Linked DNA regions of Saccharopolyspora erythraea NRRL 2338. The protein of the gene in region 1 interacts with the protein of each later gene in a pairwise test. Links are inferred from orthologs where the notes say so. Each region holds a gene or a part of one and is shown in the gene's direction. Other genes may lie near its edges.

The links.
Region 2: the proteins of ftsZ (region 1) and rlmN interact in binary tests that used the Escherichia coli proteins (3 or more experiments, as listed by UniProt). The link is inferred for Saccharopolyspora erythraea NRRL 2338 from one-to-one orthologs.

The regions. Positions count from the first base shown.
Region 1 is NC_009142.1:6,544,202-6,549,701, reverse strand. What follows is about bases 1-2,827. They hold ftsZ (cell division protein FtsZ), read left to right. Parts: upstream 1-589; coding sequence 590-2,065; downstream 2,066-2,827. Other genes in these bases: pgeF (peptidoglycan editing factor PgeF), read left to right, coding at 2,207-2,827; SACE_RS27970 (SDR family oxidoreductase), read right to left, coding at 1-222. In the rest of the region: more of pgeF, read left to right, coding at 2,828-2,926; SACE_RS27955 (YggS family pyridoxal phosphate-dependent enzyme), read left to right, coding at 2,923-3,666; SACE_RS27950 (cell division protein SepF), read left to right, coding at 3,737-4,375; SACE_RS27945 (YggT family protein), read left to right, coding at 4,395-4,679; DivIVA-like cell division protein Wag31, read left to right, coding at 4,727-5,500. UniProt on the Escherichia coli protein: Essential cell division protein that forms a contractile ring structure (Z ring) at the future cell division site. The regulation of the ring assembly controls the timing and the location of cell division.
Region 2 is NC_009142.1:6,758,147-6,768,375, reverse strand. What follows is about bases 3,098-6,018. They hold rlmN (dual-specificity RNA methyltransferase RlmN), read left to right. Parts: upstream 3,098-3,963; coding sequence 3,964-5,073; downstream 5,074-6,018. Other genes in these bases: SACE_RS28890 (DNA-3-methyladenine glycosylase I), read right to left, coding at 5,501-6,018; SACE_RS28900 (metal ABC transporter substrate-binding protein), read right to left, coding at 3,098-3,886. Also shown: SACE_RS28920 (hypothetical protein), read left to right, coding at 1-417; SACE_RS28915 (metal-dependent transcriptional regulator), read right to left, coding at 431-1,105; SACE_RS28910 (metal ABC transporter permease), read right to left, coding at 1,232-2,110; SACE_RS28905 (metal ABC transporter ATP-binding protein), read right to left, coding at 2,196-2,954; more of SACE_RS28900, read right to left, coding at 2,951-3,097; more of SACE_RS28890, read right to left, coding at 6,019-6,136; SACE_RS28885 (methylated-DNA--[protein]-cysteine S-methyltransferase), read right to left, coding at 6,136-6,636; SACE_RS28880 (ArsC/Spx/MgsR family protein), read left to right, coding at 6,779-7,135; gabT (4-aminobutyrate--2-oxoglutarate transaminase), read right to left, coding at 7,310-8,632; SACE_RS28870 (PucR family transcriptional regulator), read left to right, coding at 8,762-10,228.

The DNA.
Region 1 (5,500 bases):
GTCGACCTCCACCGCGACGCCCCGCCCGCCCGCGGCCGTCACCATCTCCGCGGTGTCCTCAATGGTCTCCGGGCGGTCGTAGTCCGAACGCCGCTGCCGCGTGCTCCGTCCGGTGCAGTACACGGTGGCCCCGGCCGTGCCGAGCTCCACGGCGATCCCCCGTCCCGCGCCGCGGGTCGCCCCCGCCACCAGCGCGACCTTGCCGTGCAGTGGTGCGTTCATCCGTCGGTTCCCCTCACTGTCGTGCCGTTCACCAGTGGAACCGATGCTCGCGGTCAAATCCGACACCTCCGGTCGTGTTTTCCCCGCATCGCGCGAAGCCGACCTCGCGGTGCCTGGCCCCCGGCCGTCACCCGCGCGGTACGGTGTCGGTGGTGATCACGCTGCGGCGTGCGAACCGGACAAGGGGAGGACCGAGCTCGGCTCTGTGCGCGGCGCGACACACCTGGTAGGGCACGCGGCGTGGCTGCTGGACTCAAAGGCATCGGGATGCCTACCGTCCGCACGGGGTTGACAACGCCCGGGCGTCGAGAGTCCGGCTGTCGAATCAGCACCAGAGCACAGAGCCACGATCAGGAAGGCGGATCCGATGACGCCCCCGCACAACTACCTCGCGGTGATCAAGGTCGTCGGCATCGGTGGTGGCGGCGTCAACGCCGTGAACCGCATGATCGAGGTCGGGCTCAAGGGTGTCGAGTTCATCGCGGTGAACACCGACGCGCAGGCCCTGCTGATGTCCGACGCCGACGTCAAGCTCGACATCGGCCGGGAGCTCACCCGCGGGCTGGGAGCGGGCGCGGCGCCGGAGGTCGGCCACAAGGCCGCCGAGGACCACAAGGAGGAGATCGAGGAGGTCCTCAAGGGCGCCGACATGGTCTTCGTGACCGCGGGCGAGGGCGGCGGCACCGGTACCGGTGGCGCACCGGTCATCGCCTCGGTCGCGCGCAAGCTCGGCGCGCTGACCATCGGCGTGGTCACCCGTCCGTTCTCCTTCGAGGGCAAGCGGCGGGCCAACCAGGCCGAGCAGGGCATCAAGGAGCTGCGCGACTGCTGCGACACCCTGATCGTCATCCCCAACGACCGGCTGCTGCAGCTCGGCGACATCGGCGTGAGCCTGATGGACGCCTTCCGCTCCGCCGACGAGGTCCTGCTCTCCGGTGTCCAGGGCATCACCGACCTGATCACCACCCCCGGCCTGATCAACCTCGACTTCGCCGACGTCAAGAGCGTCATGTCCGGCGCGGGCAGCGCGCTGATGGGCATCGGCTCGGCGAGAGGGGAGGGCAGAGCCGTGCAGGCCGCGCAGAAGGCGATCAACTCGCCGCTGCTGGAGGCGTCCATGGAGGGCGCGCACGGCGTGCTGCTGGCCATAGCGGGCGGTTCGGACCTCGGCCTGTTCGAGATCAACGAGTCGGCCTCGCTGGTGCAGGAGTCCGCGCACCCCGAGGCCAACATCATCTTCGGTACGGTGATCGACGACTCGCTTGGCGACGAGGTCCGCGTGACCGTGATCGCCGCGGGCTTCGACGCAGGCACCCCGACGCACAAGAAGCTCGAACCGACCAAGGTCGGCTCCCGCGACGCGGTCGCCTCCGGTGAGGCGGGCCGCGTCACCGAGGGCCAGGTCGTCGGCAGCAAGCCGGAACCCGAGCCCGAGCCGCAGCAGCAGGCCCCGACGCCCCCGGCGCCCGAGCCCGCCGCGCAGCAGCCCGCGCCTCCGCAGCCCGCGCCTCCGCCGGCCCCGGCCCAGCCCGAACCGCAGCCGGAGCCGCAGCCCCAGCCGCCGCAGCAGCAGGCGCCCGCACCGGCGCAGCACCACGAGCCCGAGCGTCCGCAGCCCCAGCAGGAGCAGCGCGACAACACCGACCAGCGCGGCGGTTTCGCGCAGCGCTCCCCGGTCTTCGGTGGCGACGGAGCAGGACCGAGCGTGTCGGTGCCGACCCGCGCCGGCGGCAGCGGCTACCCGTCGCACGCGGGCATGAGCGGCTCGCTGCCGAACCGGGCGGTGCCGGTCACCGACGACAACGACGACGACGTCGACATCCCGCCGTTCATGCGCCGCTGAACGGCCCGGCCCGCGCGGTCCGCGTCGTGGGCATGCGGTGCTGTCGCCGCGATGAGCGAGAATCGACACCGGAGAGCTTCGGCCTCCGGTGTCGTTTTCGTTCGGGCGGGCGAGCCGGCCCGTGGGAGGGATGGAGAGCCAGTGCGGATTCGTCGCGTGATCACCACGCGGGAAGGCGGTGCGTCCCGGCCGCCGTTCGACTCGTTCAACCTCGGCGGCCGGGTCGGTGACGACCCGGCGGCGGTGGCGGCCAACCAGCGCAAGCTCGCCGAGGGCATCGGCCTCGCCGAGGACCGGCTGGTGTGGATGGAGCAGATCCACGGCCGCAACGCCGCCGTCGTCGACGGCCCGGTCCCGGAGCCGGTCGAGGCGACCGACGCGCTGGTGACCGCCGAGCCGGGGCTCGCGCTGGTGGCGCTGACCGCCGACTGCGTGCCGGTGCTGCTCGGCGACCCGGAGAGCGGCGTGGTGGCGGCCGTGCACGCCGGCCGGGTCGGTGCCCGCGTCGGGGTCGTGGTGTCCGCGCTGAAGGCCATGCGGGAGGCCGGAGCCCGGCTCGACCGCATCGAGGCGCTGCTCGGTCCGGCGGCCTGCGGCGAGTGCTACGAGGTGCCGCCGGAGATGCAGGCCGACGTGGAGCTGCACCTGCCCGGCAGCGCCTGCAAGACGAGCAAGGGCACCACCGGCCTCGACATCCGGGCCGGGCTCTGGGAGCAGCTCGCGGCCGCCGGGATCGCCCGGATCGGCGTCGACCCGCGCTGCACGATGGAGTCCCGCGAGCTCTACAGCCACCGCCGCGACGGCGGCCGGACCGGCCGCTTCGCCGCGGTCGTGTGGGCGGAGCCGGAGGACCAGCGGTGAGCGAGGACAGCAGGCAGGAGCGCAAGGCCGAGATCGCCGAGTCGCTGCGGGAGGTGCGCGAGCGCGTCGACGCCGCATGCCGCGCCGCGGGCAGGCAGCCGGAGGAGGTCGAGCTGCTGGCGGTCACCAAGACCTTCCCGGCCGGCGACGCGGCGCTGCTGGCCGACCTGGGGCTGACCGAGCTGGCCGAGAACCGCGAGCAGGAGGCGCGCGGCAAGGTCGCCGAGTTCGCCGAGCTGCGCCCGGAAGCCGCGGTGCGCTGGCACATGATCGGGCAGTTGCAGCGCAACAAGGCCCGCTCGGTGGTTCGCTGGGCCGACGTCGTGGAGTCGGTCGACAGCGTGCGGCTCGCGGAGGCGCTGCGGCGGGCGGCGGCCAACGCGCTCGACGCCGGTGAGCGCAGCGAACCGCTCGACGTGCTGATCCAGGTCGGCCTCGACGATGCCGCCGGGCGCGGAGGATGTCCGCCCGGCGACGTTTCGGCACTCGCCGCCGAGATCACCCGCCACAGTGATCTTCGGTTGCGGGGAGTGATGGCGGTGGCACCCCTTGGCGGAGACCCGGATGTGGCTTTCGCTACACTTTCCGGGATTGCCCGGCGCCTGCAGGAGGACTACCCCGAAGCTGTTGAAATGTCGGCTGGAATGAGCGGCGACCTCGAGAGTGCGGTGGCGCACGGCTCGACACGCGTGCGTGTCGGAACTGCGCTGCTGGGAGGTCGCCGGTTAATCTCGCCGTAGCCGTATCGGGGGGTCGAGGGTCGGCCGCTCGCGCTCGGCTGCTTTGGAGTCGCAGAGGAAGGGCATGCCGATGAGCGCTTTGCACAAGCTGAAGGCTTACTTCGGCATGGTCCCCGCCGACGAGATCGACGAGGTCTACGACGACGAGGTGGCCTACCGCGACCGCTACGCGGACCCCGACACCTCCTACGACGCACCATCCGACCGGGTGGGTGGCCGCCGGCGCGTGGCCGGCGGTGTCCGGGGCGGCTTCCAGCCGGAGGCCGAGGAGGACGGCGGCGACTACGGCGAGGAGTTCCGCGAGCCTGCGCGTTCGCGCAGGCAGTGGGCCCCGCCGGAGACGCCCGTCCGAGCGCCCCTGGGCTCGGACGCGCACCGGGAGCAGGTCTCCCGGCTGCGTGCCGTAACCGATACCGGCAGTCATTTCAACTTGAGCAAGATCACAACACTGCATCCCCGCAGTTACAGCGAGGCCCGCACCATCGGTGAGCAGTACCGCGACGGCACTCCGGTGATCATGAACCTGACGGAGATGGACGAAGCGGACGCCAAGCGGCTGGTGGACTTCGCCGCCGGGCTGGCGTTCGCGCTCCGCGGTTCGATCGAGAAGGTCACCAATCGAGTGTTCTTGCTCTCACCGCCCAACGTGGACGTGGCGGCCGAGGACAAGCGCCGTCTCGCCGAGGGCGCCTTTTTCAACTACGGGTGAGTGGTGGCACAGTTGAGGCGTGGAACCGGCGCTGATCGTTCTTTATTACGTTCTCTTCTTCTTCTGGCTGCTGCTCACGGCACGTATCGTGATCGAGCTCGTTCGGGTGTTCGCGCGCGACTGGCGCCCCGCAGGGGGGGTTGCAATCGCGTTGGAGAGCATCTACACAGTGACCGACCCGCCGATCCGACTTCTGCGTCGGGTGATCCCGACGGTCCGGATCGGCGGCGTCGGACTGGACCTATCGATTATGGTGCTGCTGCTGGTTGTGTTCATACTGATGCAACTGGTGAAGTCCGGGTGACGGGGAACCCGGACGACCCGCAGCCGAGGAGTGCGTGAGGTGATCTTGTGGGCTTGACCCCCGCCGACGTTCATAACGTCGCGTTCAGCAAACCTCCGATCGGCAAGCGGGGCTACAACGAGGACGAGGTTGACGCTTTCCTCGACCTGGTTGAAGCCGAGCTTGCCCGCCTGGTCGAGGAGAACAACGACCTGCGCAGCCAGGTCGAGCAGCTGGAGTCGCAGCTGCAGACCGCGCAGGTCGACCTGGACGACGCCCGCAGCCAGGCGGCGCAGGTCTCCGCGGCACCGGCACCGGTGGAGGAGCCCCGTCGGCTGGCGCCGGTCCCGGCGCCGACCGCTGCTGAGCAGACGTCGCCGGGTGGCGATCATCACGTGCAGGCCGCCAAGGTGCTCGGCCTCGCGCAGGAGATGGCCGACCGCCTGACCGGGGAGGCCAAGGCCGAGGCCGACGGCATGCTGTCGGAGGCCCGGACCAAGTCCGAGCAGCTGCTCTCCGACGCGCGCGCCAAGAGCGACAGCATGGTCAACGAGTCGCGCACCCGCGCCGAGACCATGCTCAACGACGCGCGGACCAGGGCCGAGACCCTGGAGCGGCAGGCCAGGGAGAAGGCCGCCGGGCTGGAGCGCGACGCCCAGCGCAAGCACGCCGAGGTGATGGGCAACATCACGCAGGAGAAGAACGCGCTCGAGAAGAAGATCGACACCCTTCGCACCTTCGAGCGCGAGTACCGGACCAGACTGCAGACCTACCTGGAGTCGCAGCTCCGCGAGCTGCAGGACCGCGGTTCGGCGGCGCCGGCCGAGAGCGGCAGCCGCTCC
Region 2 (10,229 bases), 220 kb from region 1 along the record:
ATGGACCGGCGCGAGCGCGCCCGCATCGTCCGCCAGCTCTGCCAGCAGTACCCGGCGTTCCGGTCGCTGCTCACCCAGGTGACGGTGGCCCGGGGAGTGGCGTTCGGCTCCGGGCTGGCGCTGGCGCTGGCGGTGATGTTCCTCGCGCAGGGCGTCTCGGTCTGGTGGATCGCGACGCTGGTCCTGGGCGGGCTGGTCGGGTTCGGCTACGTCGCCGTCGTCCTCACCGACAGCCGTTTCGACCTGCTGCTCGCCGTGCTCGGCGCGCACCGCACGGACGAGTTGCACGGGCGGCTGGTGACCGACCAGATCTACGGCGAGGAGAAGCAGGACTCGCAGCAGTCCGCGACGCCTGTGATCAACTCCCGGCCCGCGATGGGCACGGCCCGCCTGCTGCGCAGGCAGAACGCCTCCTGAAGCCGCGCGGGCCTCACCTGACGGCGATCGACAGCGCCGCGGCGATCTCGTCCCCGAGGAAGTGCGTCTGGGCTTCCGGCGGTTCGCCGACCCGCACCACCAGCGGCCCGCCGAACGGCTTGCGCTCGACGATCTCGATGCGGGTGCCCAGCGTGATGTGGTGGTCGGTGAGGTAGCGCAGCAGCTCCGAGTCGGTGTCCCAGACGCGGGCGACGGTGCCGACCGTGCCGGGCTCGACCTGGTCGAGCAGCTTGGTGGCCGGCTTCTCGACCACGCCGTCGGCGGTCGGGATCGGATCGCCGTGTGGGTCGTGGGTGGGGTGGCCGAGCTTGGCGGCGATGTGCTCGACGAGCTCGTCGGAGACCGCGTGCTCGAGCGCGTCGGCCTCGCGATGCACCTCGTCCCAGGTGTAGTCCAGCTCCTCCACCAGGAACAGCTCGATCAGGCGGTGCCTGCGCAGCACGTCGTAGGCCAGCCGCCTGCCCTGCGGGGTGAGTTCGACGCTGCGGTAGCGGACGTGGGTGACCAGGCCGAGCTGGGAGAGCTTGTTGATCATGCCGGAGACCGAGGACGGGCTGAGCCCGAGGCGCTGGGTCAGGGTCGCGTTCGTGACGGGCACGCCGCGCTCGCTGAGCCCGTAGATCGCCCGGACGTAGTCCTCGACGGAGGACGACGGACGCTCGGCCATGCTTGTCATGGTCTCAACGATAGAGCCGTGGACACCGCAACCGATGCGTGCCCGTTGATGAACCGGTCGTGTCGGGGCGCCGCACCACCGACCGGGCTGTTCGGGGCCGCCGTACCTGGCCGGTCCTCACACCGCGGCGGCCCGCGCGGCGCGCCGACGGCGTCGGCGCAGCGCCTCGGCGACGAGGCCCTGGCCGGGAGCGGCCAGGTAGACCACGCCGAACAGGCAGGCCTGGCAGAGCACGATCATCCCGCCGGTCGAGGTGTCGACGTGGAAGCTGAGGTAGGTGCCCAGCACACCGCTGAACACCGACAGCGCGGCGGCCACGGCGAGCATCCGGGAGAACCGGCGGGTCAGCAGGAACGCGGTCGCCCCGGGCGTGATGAGCATCGCGGTCACCAGGATGACCCCGACCGCCTGCAACGCCACGACCACCGTCAGCGCGAGCATCGTCAGCAGCAGCGCGGCGATGCGCCGCGGGTTGAGGCCGATGGCGTGGGCGTGGGTGGGGTCGAAGGCGTAGAGGGTGAGGTCGCGCCGCTTGAGCAGCGCGACGGTGAGCACCAGGCCCGCGATGACCAGCACCTGGATGATGTCGCTGTCGGAGACGCCCAAGACGTTGCCGAACAGGATGTGGTTGAGGTCGACCTGGCTCGGGATCCGCGAGACCAGCACCAGCCCGAGCGCGAACAGGCCGGTGAACACCACGCCGATCGCCGCGTCGCCCTTGAGCTTGGTCGTGGACCGCACGGCGGCGATCAGGCCCACCGCCAGGGTGCCGAACAGGAACGCGCCCGCGGAGAACGGCAGCGAGAGCACGTAGGCAAGCACGACCCCTGGCAGCACGGCGTGCGAGACGGCGTCGCCGAGCAGCGACCAGCCGATGAGCGTCACCCAGCACGACAGCACCGCGCACACCAGGCCGGCGACGACGCTGATCAGCAGGGCCCGTTGCATGAACCCGAACTGCAGGGGCTCGACGATCCACTGCACCACGTCGTTCACCGCGCTCCTCCCGGATCGTCCGTCGACCGCCGGCCGCGTGCCGGACCGTCCGCAGCCCGCCACGCCATGCTGTGCCCCGAGGCGCTCACCGCACACCTCCAGCCTCGTCGCCCGGCCTGGCGGCGGCCACCTCGGCGCCGAACGTGCGTGCGAGGGTCTCCGGCGCGAGCACCTCGTCGAGCGGGCCGTGCGCGATCACGCGCTGCTGGATCAGGACGGCCTCGTCGCACAACGCCGGCACGCTGGCCAGGTCGTGGGTGGAGATCATGATCGTGCGCCCCTCGCCGCGCAGCGCCCGCAGCAGCTCGGCGATGGTCGCCTCCGACCGCTTGTCGACCCCGGCGAACGGCTCGTCGAGGAACAGCAGCCGGGCGTCCTGGGCGATCCCCCTGGCCACGAAGGCCCGCTTGCGCTGCCCGCCCGACAGCGCGCCGATCGGATTGCCCGCCAGGTCGGTGAGACCGACCCGCTCCAGAGCCGCCGCGACCGCGGCCCGGTCGGCCGCGCGGGGCCTGCGGGTGAGGCCGAGGTGGCCGTAGCGGCCCATCATCACGACGTCGGCGACGGTCACGGGGAAGGTCCAGTCGACGGCCTCGGACTGCGGGACGTAGGCGATCAGGCCCTCCCGGCGGGCCTGCCTGGGCGAGCGCCCGAGCAGCCGGATCGTGCCGTGGTCCGGGCGCACCAGGCCCATCAGGGCCTTGAACAGCGTCGACTTTCCGGATCCGTTCATGCCGAGCAGTCCGCAGACCTGCCCGGCGGGCACGTCCACGGTGACGTCGTCCAGCGCCAGCGTCTCGCCGTAGTGGACGGTGACGCCGTGCGCGCTGATCCCGGCGCTCATCGCGCACCTCCGGTCAGCCCGGCCACGATGCTCTCGGCGTCGTGGCGCAGCAGGTCGAGGTAGGTGGGGACCGGGCCGCCGGGCTCGGACAGCGAGTCGACGTAGAGCTTCTCGCCCATCCGGGCACCGGTCTCGGCGGCCACCTGCCGCTGGGCCTTGTCGTTGACCGTCGACTCGCAGAACACCGCGGGCACCTGGTTGTCGCGGACGAAGCCGGTGGTGTCCTTGATCTGCTGCGGAGTGCCTTCCTCGTCGCTGTTGACCGGCCACAGGTACGCCTCGCGCAGACCCGCGTCGCGCGCCAGGTAGGAGAACGCGCCCTCGCAGGTGACCAGCGCCCGGTGGTGTCCGGGCAGCCGGGCCAGCTCCGCGCGCAGGTACTGGTCGATCTCGCCGATCCGCCGCAGGTAGGCGTCGGCGTTGGCGTGGAAGGTGGCGGCGTTCGCGGGGTCGAGGCGGGAGAGCGCGTCGCGGATGTTGGTGACGTAGACGGCGGCGTTGCGCGGCGACATCCACGCGTGCGGGTTGGCCTTGCCGTCGTACTGGCCGCTGCGGATCGGCATCGGCTGGACGCCGCTGGTGAGCGTGACGTGGCGGGCCTCGCTGCGCTGCACGAACCGGTCGAACCAGCGCTCCAGGCCGAGCCCGTTGTCCAGGACCAGGTCGGCCTTGGCGCCCTTGAGCAGGTCGCTCGGCGTGGGCTCGTACTCGTGGATCTCGGTGCCGGGCTTGGTGATCGACTCGACCGCGACCTTGTCCCCGGCGACGTTGCGGGTCATGTCGGCGATCACGGTGAAGGTCGTGACGACGTGCTTGCGCCCGTCGTCGGCGGGCGCGCCCGCGACGGTGCCGCAGGCCGTCGCCGCGAGCGCCAGCGCGCACGTCACGGCGATGAACGTGTTTCGGCGGGCTGATGCTCGAGATTTCGCCACGGCGAAAACTGTACTAGGTGCGTTGACCGCCACCAAGGGGTGTGATCGAAGCGGGACGTGGGACACTGGGGGACGCTATGTCTGCATCCCTGCCGCTTGTCTTCGACGCGCCCCGCCGCGGCATGCCGCCCCGGCACCTCGCCGACCTCTCGGCCGACGAGCGGCGCGCGGCCGTCACCGAGCTGGGCGAGAAGCCGTTCCGCGCCCGCCAGCTCGCGCACCACTACTTCGGCCGCCTCAACGCCGACGTGGAGTCGATGACCGACATCCCGGCGGGCAGCCGCGCCAAGCTCGGCGCCGACCTGCTGCCCACGCTGCTCACGCCGGTCCGCAACCTCGACACCGACGAGGGCACGACCCGCAAGACGCTGTGGCGCGCCCACGACGGCACGCTGCTGGAGAGCGTGCTGATGCGCTACCCGGACCGCGCCACGGTCTGCATCTCCAGCCAGGCGGGCTGCGGGATGGCGTGCCCGTTCTGCGCGACCGGCCAGGGCGGCCTGCAGCGCAACCTGTCCACCGCCGAGATCGTCGACCAGGTCCGCTCGGCGGCGGCGATGATGCGCGACGGCGAGGTGCCCGGCGGGCCGGGCAGGCTGTCCAACGTCGTGTTCATGGGGATGGGCGAGCCGCTGGCCAACTACAAGCGCGTGATCAACGCGGTGCACCGCATCTGCGATCCCGCGCCCGAGGGCCTGGGCCTGTCGCAGCGCTCGGTCACGGTCTCCACGGTCGGCCTCGTGCCCGCCATCAGGCGGATGACCGCCGAGGACCTGCACGTCACGCTCGCGGTGTCGCTGCACACCCCCGACGACGAGTTGCGGGACACCCTGGTGCCGGTCAACAACCGGTGGAAGGTCGAGGAGGTCCTGCAGGCGGCCAGGGGCTACGCCGACCACACAGGGCGGCGGGTGTCGATCGAGTACGCGCTGATCCGCGACATCAACGACCAGCCGTGGCGCGCCGACCTGCTCGGCAAGCTGCTGCACAAGCACCTCGGCCAGTTCGTGCACGTCAACCTGATCCCGCTGAACCCCACGCCGGGCAGCAAGTGGGACGCCAGCCCCAAGCCCGTCGAGCGCGAGTTCGTGCGCCGCGTGCGCGAGGCGGGCGTGCCGTGCACCGTGCGCGACACCCGGGGGCAGGAGATCGCCGCGGCCTGCGGCCAGCTCGCCGCCGAGGAGTAGGCCGGGCGTCTGGGAGACATTCGCGCAGGTTGGACGCAGCGCGAAGCGTTCGGGTCTCACGCGCTCGCAGTTCCATGCGCGTGCGGCACGGCACTACCTCAAGTACCTCGAACGGGAGTCTCTGACGGCGAGATCGACGCCGCCCTCGAACTCCTCGGAGAGAGTGACGGTTCCGCTGCGATGGCTGCCGATGCCGGTCGGCAGTTGCCGGCGCACGCGGAGGACGAGTGGTGATCGAACCGGGCAGCGCCCATTGGGAATGCGCGATGTGGATGCGGGACGACGTCTGGTGCTCGAACTCTGACGAGGACTCCGCAAGGTCGGAGATGTGCGTGCCGTGCACCGTGCGCGACACCGGGGGCAGGAGATCGCCGCGGCCAGCGCCAGCTCGCCGCCGAGGAGTGGGCCCCTGGGCGATGCGGCCGGGTCAGGTCCAGATGCCCGAGGTGCCGCGCCGGTGGCTGCCGACGAGGTGGGTGTCGACCATCCCGATCGCCTCCATCAGGGCGAACATCGTCGTGGGGCCGACGAAGGCGAAGCCCTTGCGGCGCAGCGCCTTGGCCAGCGCGGCCGACTCCGGGGAGCGTGTCGGCACCTCCGCCGTCGTGCGCGGCGCCGGCGTCGTCTCCGGCCGGAACGACCAGACGAGCGCGTCGAGGCCGCCCTCGGCCCGCAGCGCGAGGGTGGCTCGGGCGTTGGTGACGGTCGCGCGGACCTTCAGGCGGTTGCGCACGATCCCGGGGTCGGCCAGCAGCCGTTCGACGTCGGCCTCGGTGTAGGCGGCGACCGCCTCGGGGTCGAAGTCGTCGAACGCCTTGCGGAACGCGGGCCGCTTGCGCAGGATCGTCGCCCACGACAGGCCGGCCTGGAACGCTTCCAGGCTGATGCGTTCGTAGAGCGCCTGCTCGCCGCGCACCGGCATGCCCCACTCGGTGTCGTAGTAGTCGCGCAGCAGCGGGTCGCTCGCCGCCCACGGCGGCCGGGCGAGGCCGTCCGCGCAGATCACCGCGCCGGTGGAGTCCGCGGCGTGCTCGTCGGAGGCGGGCGTCGGGTCGGCGGGCATCAGAACAGCCTGCCCTCCTTCGCCTCCGACGGTTCCTCCAGCGCGAGCAGGAACCGCTTGCGTTCGAGGCCGCCGGCGTAACCGGTGAGCTTGCCGTCCGCGCCGACGACGCGGTGGCACGGCACGATCACCGACAGCGGGTTGCGGCCGTTGGCCGCGCCGACCGCCTGCGAGTAGCCGACGCCGCCCAGCTCGCGCGCCAGGTCGCCGTAGGTGCGCGTCTCGCCGTAGGGGATGCGGGTGAGCAGTTCCCAGACGCGCTGGTGGAACTCGTCGCCGCGCGGGGCCAGCGGCAGGTCGAAGGTGGTCCGCTCGCCGGCGAAGTACTCGCCGAGCTGGCGCTCGGTCTCCTCGAAACCGGTGTCCACGCGCGGTCCCATGCTCTCGTCGCCGGGCCTGCGCCGGTGGTCCTCGAAGTACAGGCCGACCAGCGCGCCGTCGGTGGCGACGGCGGTCAGTTCGCCGACCGGTGAGTCGATCGCCGCGTGCACCGTGCTCATGTCGTCTCCTCGGGTCCTCGTGTCCTCCGTCCGGTAGACGTTCGGGCGGGGCCGAGCGTGAGACGGCGACGCGCTGACGCTAGCCGAGCGCACCGACGGTTAGGCTCGGCCGGTCGAGGTGCCTAGGGAGGAGTGGCGGCGCATGGAGATCTGGGTCAACCCGGCGTGTTCGAAGTGCCGGTCGGCGGTGTCGCTGCTGGACGAGGCCGGTGCCGACTACACGGTGCGCAAGTACCTGGAGGACCCGCCGAACGAGCGGGAGCTCGCCGAGGTGCTGGACCGGCTCGGGCTGGAGCCGTGGGACATCGCCAGGACCGGTGAGGAGACGGCGAAGCGGCTGGAGATCTCCACCTGGGAGCGGACGCCCGCCGAGCGCCCGCGGTGGATCCAGGCCCTGGTGGCGAACCCGGAGCTGATCCAGCGCCCGATCATCACAGCCGACGACGGCACCGCGGTCGTCGGCCGCACTCCGGACGCGGTGGCTTCGATGCTGCGTTGAGCCGGGGCCGGCGGGGCGCCGGGACGCCGGACGCCCCTCGCTCCCGGGCGTGAGAGCGAGGGGCGCTTCCAGGTCCGGGCGGCCCCTGGTGAGGTGCTCGCACCAGGGACCGGCCCGGCGCGGGCCGCGAGGTCTCCCGGCGAGTCCCCCCGGGCCCGGTCTCGGGGCCTGCGCTCAGCGCGTGTGCTCCACGATGGCCTCTTCGAGGACGCGCAGCCCCTCGTCGAGCAGGTCGTGGCCGATCACCAGCGGTGGCAGCAGCCGGATGACGTTTCCGTAGGTGCCGCAGGTCAGCACGACGACGCCCTTCTCGTGGCAGGTCTTCGCGATCCGCGAGGTCAGCTCGGGGTCGGGCTCGTCGCCGCCTGCCTTGACGAACTCGACGCCGATCATCGCGCCCCGGCCGCGGACGTCGAGGATCCGGTCGGTGTACTCGGCCACGCTGCGCAGGCGGGGCATGACCGCGTCCTGGATCCCCCGGGCGGCGGCGGCGAGGTCCTGCTCGCGCATCGCCCGGATCGAGCCCAGCGCGGCGGCGCACGCCAGCGGGTTGCCGCCGTAGGTGCCGCCCAGGCTGCCCGGGGGCAGCGCGTCCATCAGCTCGGCGCGGCCGGTGACCGCGGCCAGCGGCAGCCCGCCCGCGATGCCCTTGGCGGTGGTGATCAGGTCCGGCACCACGTTCTCGTGGTCGCAGGCGAACCAGGCGCCGGTGCGGCAGAAGCCGGTCTGGATCTCGTCGGCGACGAACAGCACGCCGTTGTCGGTGCACCACTTCGAGATCGCGGGCAGGAACCCGGGCGCGGGCTCGATGAAGCCGCCCTCGCCCTGCAACGGCTCGATCATCACCGCGGCCACGGTGTCGGCGCCGAGCTGCTTCTCGATGCGGTCGACGGCCTCGCGGGCGCTCTCGGCGCCGCTGCGCTGGTCGCGCGCAGGGTAGGACATCGGCACCCGGTACACCTCGGGTGCGAACGGCCCGAAGCCGTGCTTGTACGGCTTGGACTTGGCGGTCAGCGCCATCGTGAGGTTGGTGCGGCCGTGGTAGGCGTGGTCGAACACCACGACCGCCTGCCTGCCGGTGGCTCGGCGGGCGATCTTGACCGCGTTCTCCACCGCCTCGGCACCGGAGTTGAACAGCGCGCTGCGCTTGTCGTGGTCGCCGGGCGTGAGCTGGGCCAGCTCCTCGCAGACCTGCAGGTAGTTCTCGTAGGGCGTGACCATGAAGCAGGTGTGGGTGAACTCGCCCGCCTGCCTGCGCACCGGCTCCACGACCTCCGGGGCGGCGTTGCCGACGTTGGTCACCGCGATGCCGGAACCGAGGTCGATCAGCGAGTTCCCGTCGACGTCCCGCAGCACGCCCCCGGCCGCCTCGGTGACGAACACCGGCAGCACGCTGGAGACGCCGGCGGCGACCGCGGCGGTGCGGCGCTGCTGCAGCTCGCGCGACAGCGGGCCCGGGATCTCCGTGCGCAGCTCGCGGACCTGGGGCAGGGACATCGTTGTGGTCACTGGCGACCTCCTTCACGTCTTGGCAGCGACCACTTTCCGGGGTGCGCGTCGCGACCGGCAGTGGACAATTTGGTTAAATGCCGGCCGCTGTTTCAACGTTCTGTCAGGTGGTTCGCGATGTCGTTGACCTTGCGGGAGCTCGCCGCCGACCGCGCGCTGGGTCTGGTCGCGCACGCCGGCGCCGAAGCGCTGGAGCGGCCGATCTCGTGGGTGCACGGCAGCGAGCTGGACGACCCGACCCCGTTCCTGGAGGGCGGGGAGCTGCTGCTCACGACCGGTCTCTCGCTCCGGCCGGAGAACTGCGCGGAGTTCGTCGACCGGCTGACTGGCGTGGGCGTGGCCGGGCTCGGGTTCGGCGTCGGCCTGAGCCACGAGCGGGTCCCGCCTGCGCTCGAGGAAGCCGCGGCGCGGGCGGGGCTGCCGCTGCTGGAGGTCCCGAGGCGGACGCCGTTCATCGCGATCAGCAAGGCGGTGTCGCGGGCGATCGCGGCCGAGGAGTACGCCGGGCTGCGCCGCACCAGCCGGGCGCAGCACGAGCTGGCGCGGGCCGCGGGCACCGCGCACGGGCTGGCCGCGGTCGTGCGCAAGCTGTCGTCGCTCCTGGACGCCTGGGTGCTCCTGCTCGACGCGGCGGGCGGACTGATGCACGTCGCTCCCGCCTCGGCCGCCTCCCGGCTGCCCGCGCTGGCCGCCGACGTCGACCGGCTGCGCGCCAAGAAGGGGCTCGCCGCGGCGGGGGTGTCGGTGGCAGGCCAGGAGGTCAGCATGCAGGCGCTGGGCGGCCGGGCCCGCGGGTTCCTGGTCGTCGGCCGCGACGAGCCGCTGGGCACCACCGACCACCACGTCATCAACTCCGCCGCCTCGCTGCTGACGCTGGCGCTGGAGCAGGTCGAGGCGCTGGGGTCGGCCCGGCGCAGGCTGCGCTCGGGATTCCTGCGGCTGATGCTGCGCGGCGAGCCGGTGCGCGACGTGCTCGGCGACCTGCACGCCGAGCTGCCGCCGGAACCGGTGCGGGTGCTCGTGCTGCGCGGTGGCCGCGACCCCGACGAGCTCCTGCAGTGGCTGGAGACCGAGAAGCCGAGCTCCCCGATGTTCCTCGCCGAGCACGACGGCGCGGTGGTCGCGCTCGCGGCCGAGTCGGGCGCGGACTGGCTGACGGGAGTGCCGGGGGTGCGGATCGGGGTGTCGGACCCCTGCGGGGAGGCCGGGCTCGCTGACGGGCTGCGCCAGGCGTGGCAGGCGGCCGACGCCGCCGGTCGCGGCGGGGCCGCGGCGGTGGTGCGCTTCGGCGAGCTGGCCGGAGGCGGCCTGCTGCGGCTGGTTCCCGACGGCGACGCCAGGGCTTTCGCCGAGGCCCTGTTGCAGCCGGTGCGCTCGAACGAGGTGCTCGTGGAGTCGCTGCGGGAGTGGCTGGCCCAGCACGGCCAGTGGGACCCCGCCGCGGGCCGGCTCGGGGTGCACCGGCATACCCTGCGCAATCGCATGCGCAAGGTCGAGGACCTGCTGGGTCGCAGCCTCGACCAGCCGGGAGTGCGCGCCGAGCTGTGGCTGGCGCTGCAGGTGCTCGACCGCCCCGGCAGATGAC